DNA from 4 places in the Paenibacillus sp. FSL H8-0282 genome. Region 1 is predicted to be linked to each of the others. Evidence: predicted binding sites of a transcription regulator. Region 1 holds the regulator's gene; each other region holds the start of a gene.
What was found. The regulator LexA, encoded in region 1, represses DNA repair genes until DNA is damaged. The targets are predictions, from matches to a motif close to CGAACATATGTTCG.
Positions count from the first base shown of each region.

Region 2: recA (recombinase RecA) is a predicted target of LexA. The motif match lies at 1,907-1,920, and genes of this name have one in related genera.
Region 3: dndB (DNA sulfur modification protein DndB) is a predicted target of LexA. The motif match lies at 1,512-1,525, and genes of this name have one in related genera.
Region 4: NST94_RS22270 (YolD-like family protein) is a predicted target of LexA. The motif match lies at 1,240-1,253, and genes of this name have one in related genera.

Region 1 is NZ_CP150146.1:3,851,088-3,854,255, forward strand. It holds gene NST94_RS16570 (HAD-IA family hydrolase) at 1-83, opposite strand, end outside; gene NST94_RS16575 (hypothetical protein) at 118-639, opposite strand; gene NST94_RS16580 (DUF896 domain-containing protein) at 689-898, opposite strand; gene NST94_RS16585 (LysM peptidoglycan-binding domain-containing protein) at 1,008-1,421, opposite strand; gene lexA (transcriptional repressor LexA) at 1,673-2,299, shown strand; gene NST94_RS16595 (L,D-transpeptidase) at 2,478-2,816, shown strand; gene NST94_RS16600 (hypothetical protein) at 2,967-3,168, shown strand, end outside.
Region 2 is NZ_CP150146.1:4,142,108-4,145,275, reverse strand. It holds gene pgsA (CDP-diacylglycerol--glycerol-3-phosphate 3-phosphatidyltransferase) at 1-293, shown strand, start outside; gene NST94_RS17795 (competence/damage-inducible protein A) at 402-1,688, shown strand; gene recA (recombinase RecA) at 1,990-3,054, shown strand; gene NST94_RS17785 (RecX family transcriptional regulator) at 3,165-3,168, shown strand, end outside.
Region 3 is NZ_CP150146.1:819,149-822,316, reverse strand. It holds gene NST94_RS03565 (DNA-binding protein) at 1-409, opposite strand, end outside; gene NST94_RS03560 (helix-turn-helix transcriptional regulator) at 577-921, shown strand; gene NST94_RS03555 (histidine kinase dimerization/phospho-acceptor domain-containing protein) at 1,157-1,354, opposite strand; gene dndB (DNA sulfur modification protein DndB) at 1,585-2,676, shown strand; gene dndC (DNA phosphorothioation system sulfurtransferase DndC) at 2,669-3,168, shown strand, end outside.
Region 4 is NZ_CP150146.1:5,131,492-5,134,659, forward strand. It holds gene NST94_RS22260 (M15 family metallopeptidase) at 1-586, opposite strand, end outside; gene NST94_RS22265 (hypothetical protein) at 704-868, shown strand; gene NST94_RS22270 (YolD-like family protein) at 865-1,200, opposite strand; gene NST94_RS22275 (hypothetical protein) at 1,415-1,975, opposite strand; gene NST94_RS22280 (PH domain-containing protein) at 2,093-2,581, shown strand; gene NST94_RS22285 (glycosyl hydrolase) at 2,654-3,168, opposite strand, start outside.

The DNA.
Region 1 (3,168 bases):
GCAGAACGAAATGCTTCTTCGACGCTCCGATCATCCCACAGCAATGTATCATCAAGGTCAAATAGTACAGCAGAAATTGGCATTACAGGTCTCCCTCTCCCTTTAACTGGTCTAGTTCTATTCGTGAACTACTTCAATGTTGTGAGCTTTAGCAAATGCTTCTAATCGTGTACTCATCGCATTAGTATCATAGCGATTCATAAGTTTTGTGAAAATCCATTTCGTACGTTTCCCTTTGTGCTTAATGACTACAGCTCCACGCGAAAGGGTGATTTTCTCAATATCTGCAGCTGGAAGCCCGCGTTCGCGATTGAATTTAATAGTGGACAGTCTTGCTTTTTCCACCTTCAAGTACGGACGACGGAAGAACAATAGCGCTGCCAGCAAATAGTACAGTACTACTCCTAGCCAATTAGCCAGCATGCCATTGCCTTTGGCCTGATCAATAGAACCAACTACCCAAAACATAGTGCCAAGTATCACTAACACTACCGGAAATGCAATGTTGCGACCTTTAAAGACTTCGGCATTCTGGGTAGGAGATTTAGAGGCATAAATCGTATCCTTGCCTTGTTTCTTTCTTTGCTTGTTGATTTGCTGTGTGTTGCGTTGAACCATTCTTTCCCAAGAACGGGCCATGTGCGTTCCCCCTAGTCATCCTGAAATATCTATGAAAAGGAACAGCGAGCTAATGTTTAAGCCCCTTGTTACCTTGTTCATGCTCATCGTTATCTACTACTTCAATAGTATTTAATTGTGCTCGGAAGTTATTGCGGATATTCCCCAGGTAAATTTCACGAAGCTTGGCGCGTTCCGCCACTTCCTCTTGATTAAGGCCTACGCTCTTCTGTTTGCGTGCCAATTCGTTAATTCGCGCGACCAACTCATCAATATTCAATACTTTCCCTCCCCCTATAAATTAATTCTAACTCTGCCATGAGAAAAAGAGCTTGTCAAGGTCTACTCCCTGCAAGCTCTACTAGTCATTCTATTATGTTCTCAGAAAATTAATAAATAGGTAAAGTAAGTATGTCTCCAGCGTTAATTTGACTACTCTTAATCCCACTTGAACGTTTAATTCCTTCTATATAAACAACTGTCTTCATATCAGCTGGTTTATTCTTAAGAGCAATACTCCATAGTGTATCTCCACGTTCAACCACAATCCGCTTCTCTTCCTTCATTATAGTCGTCGATCCTGCAAACACATTTCCCACTACTGTTAGGCCAGATAATACTAGCACGAAAATCAATATTAACTTAATAAAGAAATCTTGACGGAACAACGAAATCATCCCTCCAAGCAAACGTTCCGTTATCTCTTTCACCTTAGCGGAATTACGGGCAACGTCATTATGTCCTATAGATTCAACCACAGGGGCCTTGTCGTAGATGCTGCGGTATGTACTGTATTTTAGCATAATCATCATCCTCCAAACACTTGTTCTTACTTTCGAATTTATAATAACACGAACATGTGTTTTGTTCAATACTATTTCAGAACAATTGTTCTCTTTTTTTCGAGAGACTCAAGCGGTTCATTTTATTATCATTTGTCTACCATTTTTTAACTCTAGCAGATTAATATTTATAATAGTTAGAACTTATGTTTGTGCGAACGGTAGTTCTATGTTATAATTTTCCCAAACATTACTATATGGGGTTGATTCCAATGTCAAAGATTTCAAGTCGCCAGCTGGCGATCCTGGAATTTATACGAAGCGAAGTCCGCAGCAAGGGTTATCCACCTTCCGTCCGGGAAATTGGAGAAGCTGTTGGCCTTGCTTCCAGCTCCACAGTTCACGGTCATTTGGACCGGCTTGAGAAGAAGGGACTTATTCGTCGAGATCCAACGAAGCCACGTGCAATAGAATTACTAGGCCAAGAGGATTCAGAGAATGTTCACCAATTCGCGCAGACCATCTCACGGATTCCTGTTGTAGGTAAAGTTACCGCCGGGGTACCTATCACTGCTACAGAGAATATCGAAGACTACTTCCCACTTCCTACTCACTATGTAGGTGACAACAAAGTATTTATGCTGTCTGTCATGGGTGATAGTATGGTGGACGCAGGCATTATGAATGGTGACTATGTGATTGTTCGCCAACAACAAACAGCGGACAACGGAGATATCGTTGTAGCCATGACCGAAGAAGATGAAGCAACCGTTAAGACCTTTTACAAGGAACGTGATCATATACGGCTTCAGCCGGAGAATCCAGCTTATGAGCCGCTTCGCCTTAATCGCGTAACTATTCTCGGAAGAGTCATCGGATTGTTTCGAGATATCCACTAAGCATGCACTTCTAACATAAAAGGCTGTTCCGCATATGCGGAACAGCCTTTTTTCTACGTTTTTTTGCTTTTCCAACCACTTACGAACATTTGTTCCCAATGGCTAAAATGGCCATTTTCTATGAATATCCCTTTAGGCGTTCTACTCATATCCTAATTAGAAAGGAGTGTTGCGTATAATGCCCAACTACCGAATTATTGTGGATCTGACCCAACGAATGTTATATCTTCTGGACAATGATATTGTGATTAGAGGTTTCCCTGTCGGCATCGGTAAGATGTTAACCCAATCCCCAGTGGGTGAATTCACTATTATTAACAAACAACCCGACCCAGGGGGTCCCTTCGGTGTTTTTTGGATGGGACTGTCTAAACCACACTACGGAATTCATGGAAACAATGACCCTTCCTCCATTGGGAAAGAGGTGTCCCACGGCTGCATCCGGATGTACAACGAGGATGTGTTAGCACTCGCTGCTATTGTCCCTATAGGCACACGAGTAACGATAAGAAATTAAATTCGAATGGAGGCTCGGCAACCCCCAAATCACATTAAAAAATGGGGGTCATTACATAAGTAAGTATTTTTTCATTAGCATACTAGGAGTTTCGTGATTATATGTCGAATATTGTTAACAGGATTGCAAATTGAAAAGGATGTGTTTAGTTTGAATAATTCAAAAATTAGAACCCTCGTCGATTTTAAAGTCGATGCACTGGGTAAGCTGTCCGGTTTACTTTTAAATGATGAACAAGCTAGTGGAAAAAAAGTGAATTTGCTCACCTCTTTTGGCAGCATTCAGGGAATCGTCTCTCCAACCGTCTCCAACAAAGAGGATGTATTTGATTTAAAATCTTTGATGGATGATG
Region 2 (3,168 bases), 290 kb from region 1:
GATGCGATTCATGGATTGCTATTGTAATCATCAGTCGTGAGTTTGCAGTCACCGGACTTCGCCAGATTGCATTGCTAGAGGGAAAAGTGGTTGCCGCCAGCAAATGGGGCAAGATAAAGACGGTTGTACAAATTGTTGCGATCTCACTGCTGTTGTTGAATAATTTCCCATTTCAATTTGTCAGTATTCCTGTAGACGATATTGCTATTTGGGCCGCAGCGCTGATCACTATTTATTCTGGAATTGATTATTTTGTGAAGAATAAGGATCTGCTACAGCTGCATAATGCGTAAGCATGTAAGCTGGATATACAAGGAAAGGTAATAGGTGAAGCACCTATTACCTTTTTTGAAATCCAAAAGCAGTGTACCTACATTATAACGAGGAGGCGAAAGCCAGGTATGAAAGCGGAGATTATTGCAGTAGGGACAGAGCTTTTGCTCGGTCAAATCGTGAATAGTAATGCCCAGTTTTTGTCTATCGAGCTAGCTGCCATCGGGATCGATGTATACTTTCAAACCGTTGTCGGTGATAACAGCAGCCGCCTACAGCAAGCCATCGAGATCGCTCAGAGTCGGGCTGACGTTATTATCTTTACGGGCGGAATTGGCCCCACTGAGGATGATCTGACTAAAGACGCACTGGCTGCATCGCTAGGTAGAACGCTCCATATTGATCGTTTGGCGATGGATCATGTACAACGTTTCTTTGATGATCGTAAGATCGTTATGACCGAAAATAACCGCAAACAGGCACTTATAATTGAAGGAACTACACCGTTGCCGAATGAAATCGGTCTTGCGGTTGGGATTGCTTTTGAGCATGAGAAGAAATATTATATTGTGCTTCCAGGTCCACCTCGTGAGATGAAACCGATGTTCGTAGATAAAGCAGTACCGTGGCTACAGCAGCACGCCTTGACGAACGAAACACCGCTTTATTCAAAAATGCTCAAATTTGCCGGCATCGGAGAATCACTGCTGGAGGACAAGCTCATCGAACTGATTCGCAGTCAGACTGATCCAACGATTGCTCCGTATGCCAAAGAGGGAGAGGTAACTGTTCGTATTTCGACAAAGGCCCCTTCTGAGCATGAAGCTACAAAAAAGCTGGAGATACTGGAACAACAAATCAAGGAGATTTTGCCGGAACATTTGTATGCGAACATTGATGTGCCGCTGGAGCAATTGATTGTGGATTGGATGGCGGATGCCGGCCTGACCTTAAGTGCGGCAGAGAGCTGCACCGGAGGTTTGCTGATGGAGAGCATAACAAATATTCCAGGCAGTGCTTCGATGTTTGCCGGCGGAATCGTCTGCTATTCGAATGACTTAAAGAAAAAGTTACTGAATGTGCCAAGTGCTTATTTGGAGGGACCCAATGCTCCTGGAGCCGTAAGTCGAGAAGTTGCCGAGGTGTTGGCTGACCAAGTGAGAATGATTGCTGACAGCGATTTCGGCTTATCTGTTACGGGTGTGGCTGGACCGGGTTATTCTGAGCGCAAGCCTGTTGGACTTGTATTTATCGGCTTGGCTGAACGGGGACGTAAGACAGAGGTCTATGAGCTTAATCTTAAAGGTACACGGGAAAATATCCGGTTGCGTACTGTAAAGGCTCTGCTGTATCGTCTGTGGCGGAGACTTGAGGAACGCAAGGTGGAGACACCTCTTGAGGGTTCAGACTTGTAATGGGAGATTAGCCCAGTTATAATAAACACATACGGAAGAACCGTGGCACTGAGATTTCTTTGCTGCGGTTTTTTGTATATTTGCAGAGATTTTGATCACGATGACTACTCATGATCATAAGTCGTTGATGTCCGGTGAAGTGGGGAATTTAATTAACTTCTATCTCCGGAGGGAGGCTTACAATAAAAGGGATAAATAACGCCCAAGACAAAAAAAAACGAATGTATGTTCGAAAAAAAGCTTGGCAAGACCTTAAAAACACGTTATTATATTACTATAAACAGTGAAGGAAGTGGTCTGATTGTCAGATCGTCGTGCAGCGCTTGATATGGCGCTTCGTCAAATAGAAAAACAATTTGGTAAAGGTTCGGTAATGAAACTGGGAGAATCCACGCATATGCAAGTGGAAGTTGTACCTAGCGGATCTTTGGCACTTGATATTGCGTTAGGTATAGGCGGACTTCCAAAGGGACGTATTATTGAAGTATATGGACCGGAATCTTCAGGTAAAACAACAGTTGCTCTTCATGCTATTGCAGAAGTGCAAAGACAAGGCGGACAAGCTGCATTTATCGATGCCGAGCATGCGCTTGATCCGAAATATGCACGTAACTTGGGCGTAAATATCGATGAGTTGCTGCTTTCTCAGCCAGACACGGGTGAACAAGCGCTGGAAATCGCCGAAGCACTCGTTCGTAGTGGAGCCGTTGATATTATTGTCGTTGACTCCGTTGCTGCTTTGGTACCTAAGGCTGAAATTGAAGGCGATATGGGTGATTCCCACGTCGGATTGCAGGCTCGCTTGATGTCTCAAGCACTTCGTAAGCTTTCTGGTGCCATTAGCAAATCCAATACGATCGCTATCTTTATCAACCAGCTTCGTGAGAAGATCGGTGTTATGTTCGGTAACCCTGAGACAACTCCGGGTGGTCGTGCATTGAAATTCTACTCTTCTGTACGTTTAGATGTACGTCGCGTAGAGAGCATCAAGATGGGGAACGATGTGGTTGGTAACCGTACTAAGATCAAGATTGTGAAGAATAAAGTAGCCCCTCCTTTTAAACAGGCTGATGTTGATATTATGTACGGTGAAGGGATTTCCAAAGAGGGAAGTCTTGTAGATATCGGTACTGAAATGGATATCGTGAATAAGAGTGGTGCATGGTATTCCTACGAAGGCGAGCGTCTCGGTCAAGGCCGTGAGAATGCTAAACAGTTTTTGAAGGAACATCAGGATATTGCCCTTATTATTGAGAATAAGATCCGTGAAGCAAGTAATTTATCCACTATTGTTGCTGCGCCGAAGAATGAAGATATTATTGCAGAGCAAGAAGAAGAAGAGAAATTGCTTCTCGAAATCGAATAGTATATTAAGCAATAGGACGCCCTGTGATTGATTGTTGCAGGGTGTCTTTTCTTAACAAGTAATGAAAGTAAGACGATAACCGATCTATTGCTACGAGGTGACAAACAACTATGG
Region 3 (3,168 bases), 3.0 Mb from region 1:
CTACTTTTCCAGATAAAATCTCTACAGCATATAAATTCATTTTTGCCAAACATCGAAATTCACGAGCAATCTCTTGCCCGTCCGGTCCTAAATCCTCCAACCACCCAAGTTCTACGTATCTGTAAATGCTATCCCTGGCTTGCTCGTAATCCCCCAGATGTTGATATGCAACTCCCCGCATCTGTTGACTGAACCCATAATAATAAACAAGTGGATGCTGCATCTTAATTAGAGGTATTGTCGTCCCCATCGCCTTATAGTACAGTCGCTCTTCATATATACGCTGGGCATAGCTATACAAAATATCTGCAGTGTATAGCAGCTTATCCCACTTTTCAAAGTAATGTGCAGTTTCCAACATTTCGACAAGAACATCCGGGTTGAAGGCTTTAAGAATAGAGAGATGCAACCGTAAATCCCCCTTTTTTATCCATTTATACCTTCATTGTATATTTTGTAATCTAGAGGGTCAATATAAAAAGTACTAATAAGTACAGATTTAGTGATTATCAAGTTGCCTTTAATAGTCTGTTACGGTTAGCATTCCTCTTCTAACCTTAATGTAGAGGTGATCCTATGAATTTACCAGAAAGCGTCGGCAATCGCATTCGCGAGCTTAGAAAAGCAAAAGGATGGACACAAGAACAACTTGCCGAAGCTGCTTCGCTTCACTACAGTTACATAGGTGGTGTCGAACGAGGAGATCGAAATATCTCATTAGAGACACTAGAAAAAATTATTGCGGCGTTTGATGTTCCAGCTATAGAATTCTTTCGATTCGAGGATGAGACACAGCGTCGCAAGGCGTTGGATGAACATATGGCTTTGCTAAGCAGTAAAAGTGCAGAAGAAATAACAGCACTCACTCAGGTAACTCGAAAAGTGATTGCTGCTATTGGGTTAAGTAAGGATGAAAAGTAGCAACTTCTAAAAATTAACGTTGTTGCATATCTTTTCGAATTCAAAGACTGTATAGATTGTAATTGAAAAATCACAACGATGTGTATATCCCTCAAAGCACCAATCAGATTGAAACTTAACCTTCATACATCAAAGGCCCCTTCTGCCGAAAACGGCGGAAGGGGCCTTTGATGTAGATGGAATAAGCTATTTACCATATAGTTGTGTTGTAAATGCACCACAACGTCCTCCAGCATTAGATTGGAGATGTAACTATGCCGTGTAACGGTGTCTTCAGTTCATGAGATGTATTGGCCAGAAACTCGTTTTTTAACTGATAGAGAAAATGCAACTTTTCTAACAGGTTACTGATAGTGCTATAGGCTCTCAAATCCGCTGGGCGGAGATATAGACCTAGCTGAATATAAAGAAAAAGCCTCACGGAAACTTCCATTCCCCCTTTCTTCTATCCTTACAGTATATTTATGGCTTGCACTCTTAACCATTTTTAATATTATACTCAATATCTAAAGGTTCTAACTGAGTGCCTATTTAAAGAAATTTTTATATTCTTCAAAGAAAAAGAATACTTTTTTACGATCTTTACTAGTTGAACATTTGTTCGTATTGAGTTAAAATGAAAAATATTGCACGTTATTACGTACGTAATAAAGGAGAATGCTGATGAACTTCAGTTACACCTTCCCAGCTTTAAGAGGAATTCAAGCAGGTAGAGAATTCTATACTGTCATGTGTCCACTCCGTTTAATAGCTAAAATTTTCCTGTTTGACGAAGAGGAAATTCCTGTTGAGCATCGGGCACAACGTCTAATGAATAGGTCGCGGATTCCTGATATCACCAATTATATTTTAGAGAATCCTAAGGACTATATCTTCTCTTCTCTAACAGCAAGTGTGGACGGTACTATGAGATTCAAAGAAGTTTCAGATGAGATGAAAGACATAGGACAACTGACTATCTCTCTTGATTCTAAGTTTTTAATTAATGACGGACAACACCGTAGAGCGGCAATCGAAGAAGCCCTGAGGATCTCTCCTGAGCTTGGAGACGAAACAATTTCAGTGGTCTTTTTTCATGACTTTGGCCTTACTCGCTCTCAACAAATGTTTTCAGACTTGAATCGTCACGCCGTCAATACAACATCATCAATCGGAATACTTTATGACCATCGAGATCAATTATCATTAATTACAAAAAGTTTAATATCTGATATCCCATTATTAGAACGATATACAGACCGAGAAAAAGTATCTCTTTCTAAGAATTCACCGAAGCTTTTCGCGCTAAACCATGTTTTTAATACAACTTCTCGTCTTATCAATAAACGTAAAGGCGAACTTATATCTGAACAAGAGAAAGAATTTGTTACCGCCTTTTGGGAGTTACTATGTGTATCAATCCCAGAGTGGCAAGAAGTTATTAAAAAGAAGATCTCACCTCGAGAACTACGTATTCAATCAATCGTCGCTCACGGGATTTTTCTGGAATCTCTTGGAATAATAGGCTATTATCTATACCGGTATCATCCGGATGAATGGCAGTCCTATATTATGAAACTCAACACCATCGACTTGAGTCGAGAAAATAAAAAAGACTGGCAAGGACGCGCTTATAGCAATACTGGCAGAATTAATAAAAATGGTGAAACTATTCAGTTGACTGCAAACTTGATTAAGTCCAAAATCAACCTCCCACTCACCGAACAAGAACAGAAGATTGAAAACAAATTTAAGGAGGTGTCTATAAATGGGTAATTTAGGACTCAATATATTCAATACTGGTACCAAATTCATTGAAGCAAAAGAGTTGATTAAGGAAGTTTATTTAATGGACGAGCGTCCATGGGTTGTTGGTTTTAGCGGCGGTAAAGATTCTACAGCTGTAGTTCAACTTGTCTTTCAGGCACTTCAAGAACTTAATCCTTCTGAGCTGCACAAAAAAGTTTATGTTATCTCTTCTGATACCCAAGTGGAAACACCACTTATTATAGATAAAATCACCCGTACATTAGGTCGAATACAAGAAAAAGCATTAAATCTTGGTCTCCCAATTGAGACGCAAAAGGTCCGTCCTAAGGTTGAGCAGACCTTTTGGGCTTCCATTATCGGTAAAGGTTACCCAACACCTCGTCAAAAATTCAGATGGTGTACAGACCGTTTAAAGATTGAGCCTGCAAATCGCTTTATTCTCGATAAGGTTGATCAATTTGGTGAAGTTATTATGCTACTTGGTGTTCGTGACTCCGA
Region 4 (3,168 bases), 1.3 Mb from region 1:
TATCGAGAACGCCATCGGTAAGCTTGCGGCCGTTTAGGTTAATGGTCACTGTAACGTCTTTGTTCACCTGATCATCCCCTCCGGTAATCTTTTTTAAAGCCTCCTTGGCTTGGTCCGTCGTTGGACGTTTACCTGCCCGAAGTTGATCTATAGTTAAACCGAAAGTCATTTGCAGATGTGAATAATCTTTAAAAGAGGTCCAGTCCCCGCCCCATTCTAAACCAAGCCGCTTAGCCTCCTGTACAACCTCTTGCCAATCCGCTGTCTTATCCTTATCACCATCACGATTGATATCCCAAGAAAGGCTAGTGCCATTCGGCAGCAAAAGCGAAAAATCAAACGCAAGACCATAATTATGATAGCTGGTACCGCCTTTAGCGTTGGTAACTATCGGTCCTGGTTTGCTTCTACCCTGCGCATACAAAGCATTTTGCTCAGCAATGGTCCGTAGACCCTGAGTAATAACGATAGGGACTCCTCTCGCATGGCTTTGCTGAATCAAAACATTCGCACCTGCCGCCAAGACAGGATGAAGCCCGACCAGACGCGCCGCGGATTTTTCCCTCAATTGCTCCAAAGTCAGCATAGAATCACCCCTTTGGTATATTCAATGATGCCGCTGCCCTATTTGCCTGCACCCCTGTCCCCTTTAGGATGATTTCCACAAAAAAGGACAAAATATTTAACGAAAGGTGGGAGACATATGGATATTCATAGCGATAGCTATAAAGTTGCAGCCCTTAGTGAACAGGAAGAAGCACTGGAAATTATTCGGAATGCTGAAGCTTCCATTGCACATCTGACCGGTAATCCTACCGTTACCTTAATCGCTTATGAGAAAAGCGAAGGCAACGGTTCTCAGCATTAAACGATGTAGACCTCGACAATATCATCCACATCGATCCACTTCCATTCCTCCGCCCACTGCAGCTTAAACTCACGCGAGTGGGTGTGAATGGAAGTCACAAAACCACTTAACATCGTATTTTCAAAAGGGTCAAAAAGAACAACTGTCACTCGTATATGACTCCGCAACGACAAAGCCAGTGTACATTCAATCTCCTCCAGCTTCTGCTCATCCAGAATAGGCTTGATGCGGCGCAGCGTTTCCCGTTCATCTCTTATAATTCGTATCTTATGCTCCGGCAGCATCATGCGGCTGCTTTCCCACAGCCCGTTTTTCTCCAGCTTTTTGCCCATGGTAACCCCTCCTTAATTATATATCTATTCCTCTCAACACGAACGTATGTTTGTATTATATCCGCATCTTCGCATATTAATCAATAATCAGGAAAAAGATACCTTTTTAAGGGTCACTCTTTATTCAAAAGATGTATATTAATGTATATCTATTCAAGCTAAAATTCGCAGCAAAAAGACGCTGACAGATAAACTGCGCAGCGCCTGATTTGATTTATTCTTGAACAACGTCCCCAGACTCTGAGGTAGCCTGACCTTCGGAGTCTATAAGTCCTGTTGCTTCTCTTGCCTCGTTAAGCTTGGAAATACCGAATAACATCGCTACATCAGCGTTCTGATTCAATTCATTAAATTGCTCAGCCGTAACGTTTGCGGAATCAGCACCTTGAGAGGCCTCTTCTTTTAAAGAATAAGCACTTTCAAAGGCAACTTTAGACTCTTCGAGCAACTTCCGAATGTCTTCAGGCAAGCTGGAGGAAATTTTTACTTTCTCGGCTTGATTCGATAAATCAGTTGCGGTACTCTGGAATTGCTTAATTTTCTTCTCCAACTGCTTGTCCGTGAGTTCTCCTGCTGAATAACCAGCAATGGCTTCGTTGAACTCCGCTAAAGAAGTTTTTCCTGACTCTTCAAGTTTAGACATTTCATTGTAGAAGTTTTGCACGGTCTCCTGCACTTCTTCCTCCGTGGCAGGTGCCGATGAAGTTGAATTATTGCTGCAGGCGCTAAGGATGACAGTCATCATCAGCATTCCTATTAGTAAAGCTTTTTTCATTATTTATCCCTCCACTTAACAGGATAATGTCGGTTTGTGTAAAGCGCAAATGAAATATATGTAAAATGACTGTTATGTTATAATTATTTTAATTGTGATCAGGAAAGGAGAGTATTTATGCCTTATTGCACCACCTGTGGAGCGGAATACAAGCAGGGCGCTAAATTTTGTGGAGAATGTGGAACCAGCCTTGACGGTACTGCTCCAGTAACCGCTCATCGACCCGCAGTAGATAATCATGTCATTCAAGAAGTTGTCCTCTGGAAAGGCAAACCTGCCGGCATCTCGGATCGACTCAAAGGAATCGTAGGACTTAACACAACTTCATATACCATTACAAGTCAGCGTATTATGGTAAAGACCGGACTTATCGGTAAAAATGTTGAAGAAATCGAATTGCTGCGCGTACGCGATTTATCCGTAAAACAGTCTATCATGGACCGGATGCTTGGCATTGGATCATTAACTGTATTTTCTGATGATGCCTCAGCGCCTCAGCTTCTTTTTCGAAAAATCCATGATGCCCAAACCGTCAAAGATGTTCTGCGCAAAGCCGTTCGTGACGAGAAGATCGCCAACAACATTAGCTACCGCGAGCAAATTTAAGACGTTCATACGTAAAAAGGCCCCGGAAAACCGGGGCTTTTTGCTTGCGCTTGCACACTTGAAGTACTCTTTTTATGGAAGATAAAATGCCCCCGCTGGGATAACCCCCTTGATCTGGCTCGGACTCTCCCACTGCAAAACAACCCGGGCGTCGCCCGCATTCTCATAATACTCCACCTTTATTTCATACGGCTTACCTGCAATCAGGTTTATGCTGCCTTTTCGTTCCTGGCCGCTCTGATTCACCCAACTATCAATGACTAGCCCGCCATCAATCCATACCCGTATCCCATCATCAGAGTAGGAATAAATGGTATACACCTCGCTAAAAGCAGCCGTCAGCTTCCCACTCCACCGCACAGAGAACGCATCTACACGAATGGCAGGATCAGGCGAACCTTGTCTCCATGAAAAGTTAATATTGGCATCCGTACGCAACAGTGCAGGCGTGCCGCTAAGCGTCATGTTATTGTAATATTGGCCACAGAGTCCACTCTCCAGCACACTATCCCCGATAGCAGCGAAAGCGGCGGCCTCAGCAGCATACTCCTCTCGTGTGAATACCATTTTATCGTTCATAAAAGCTT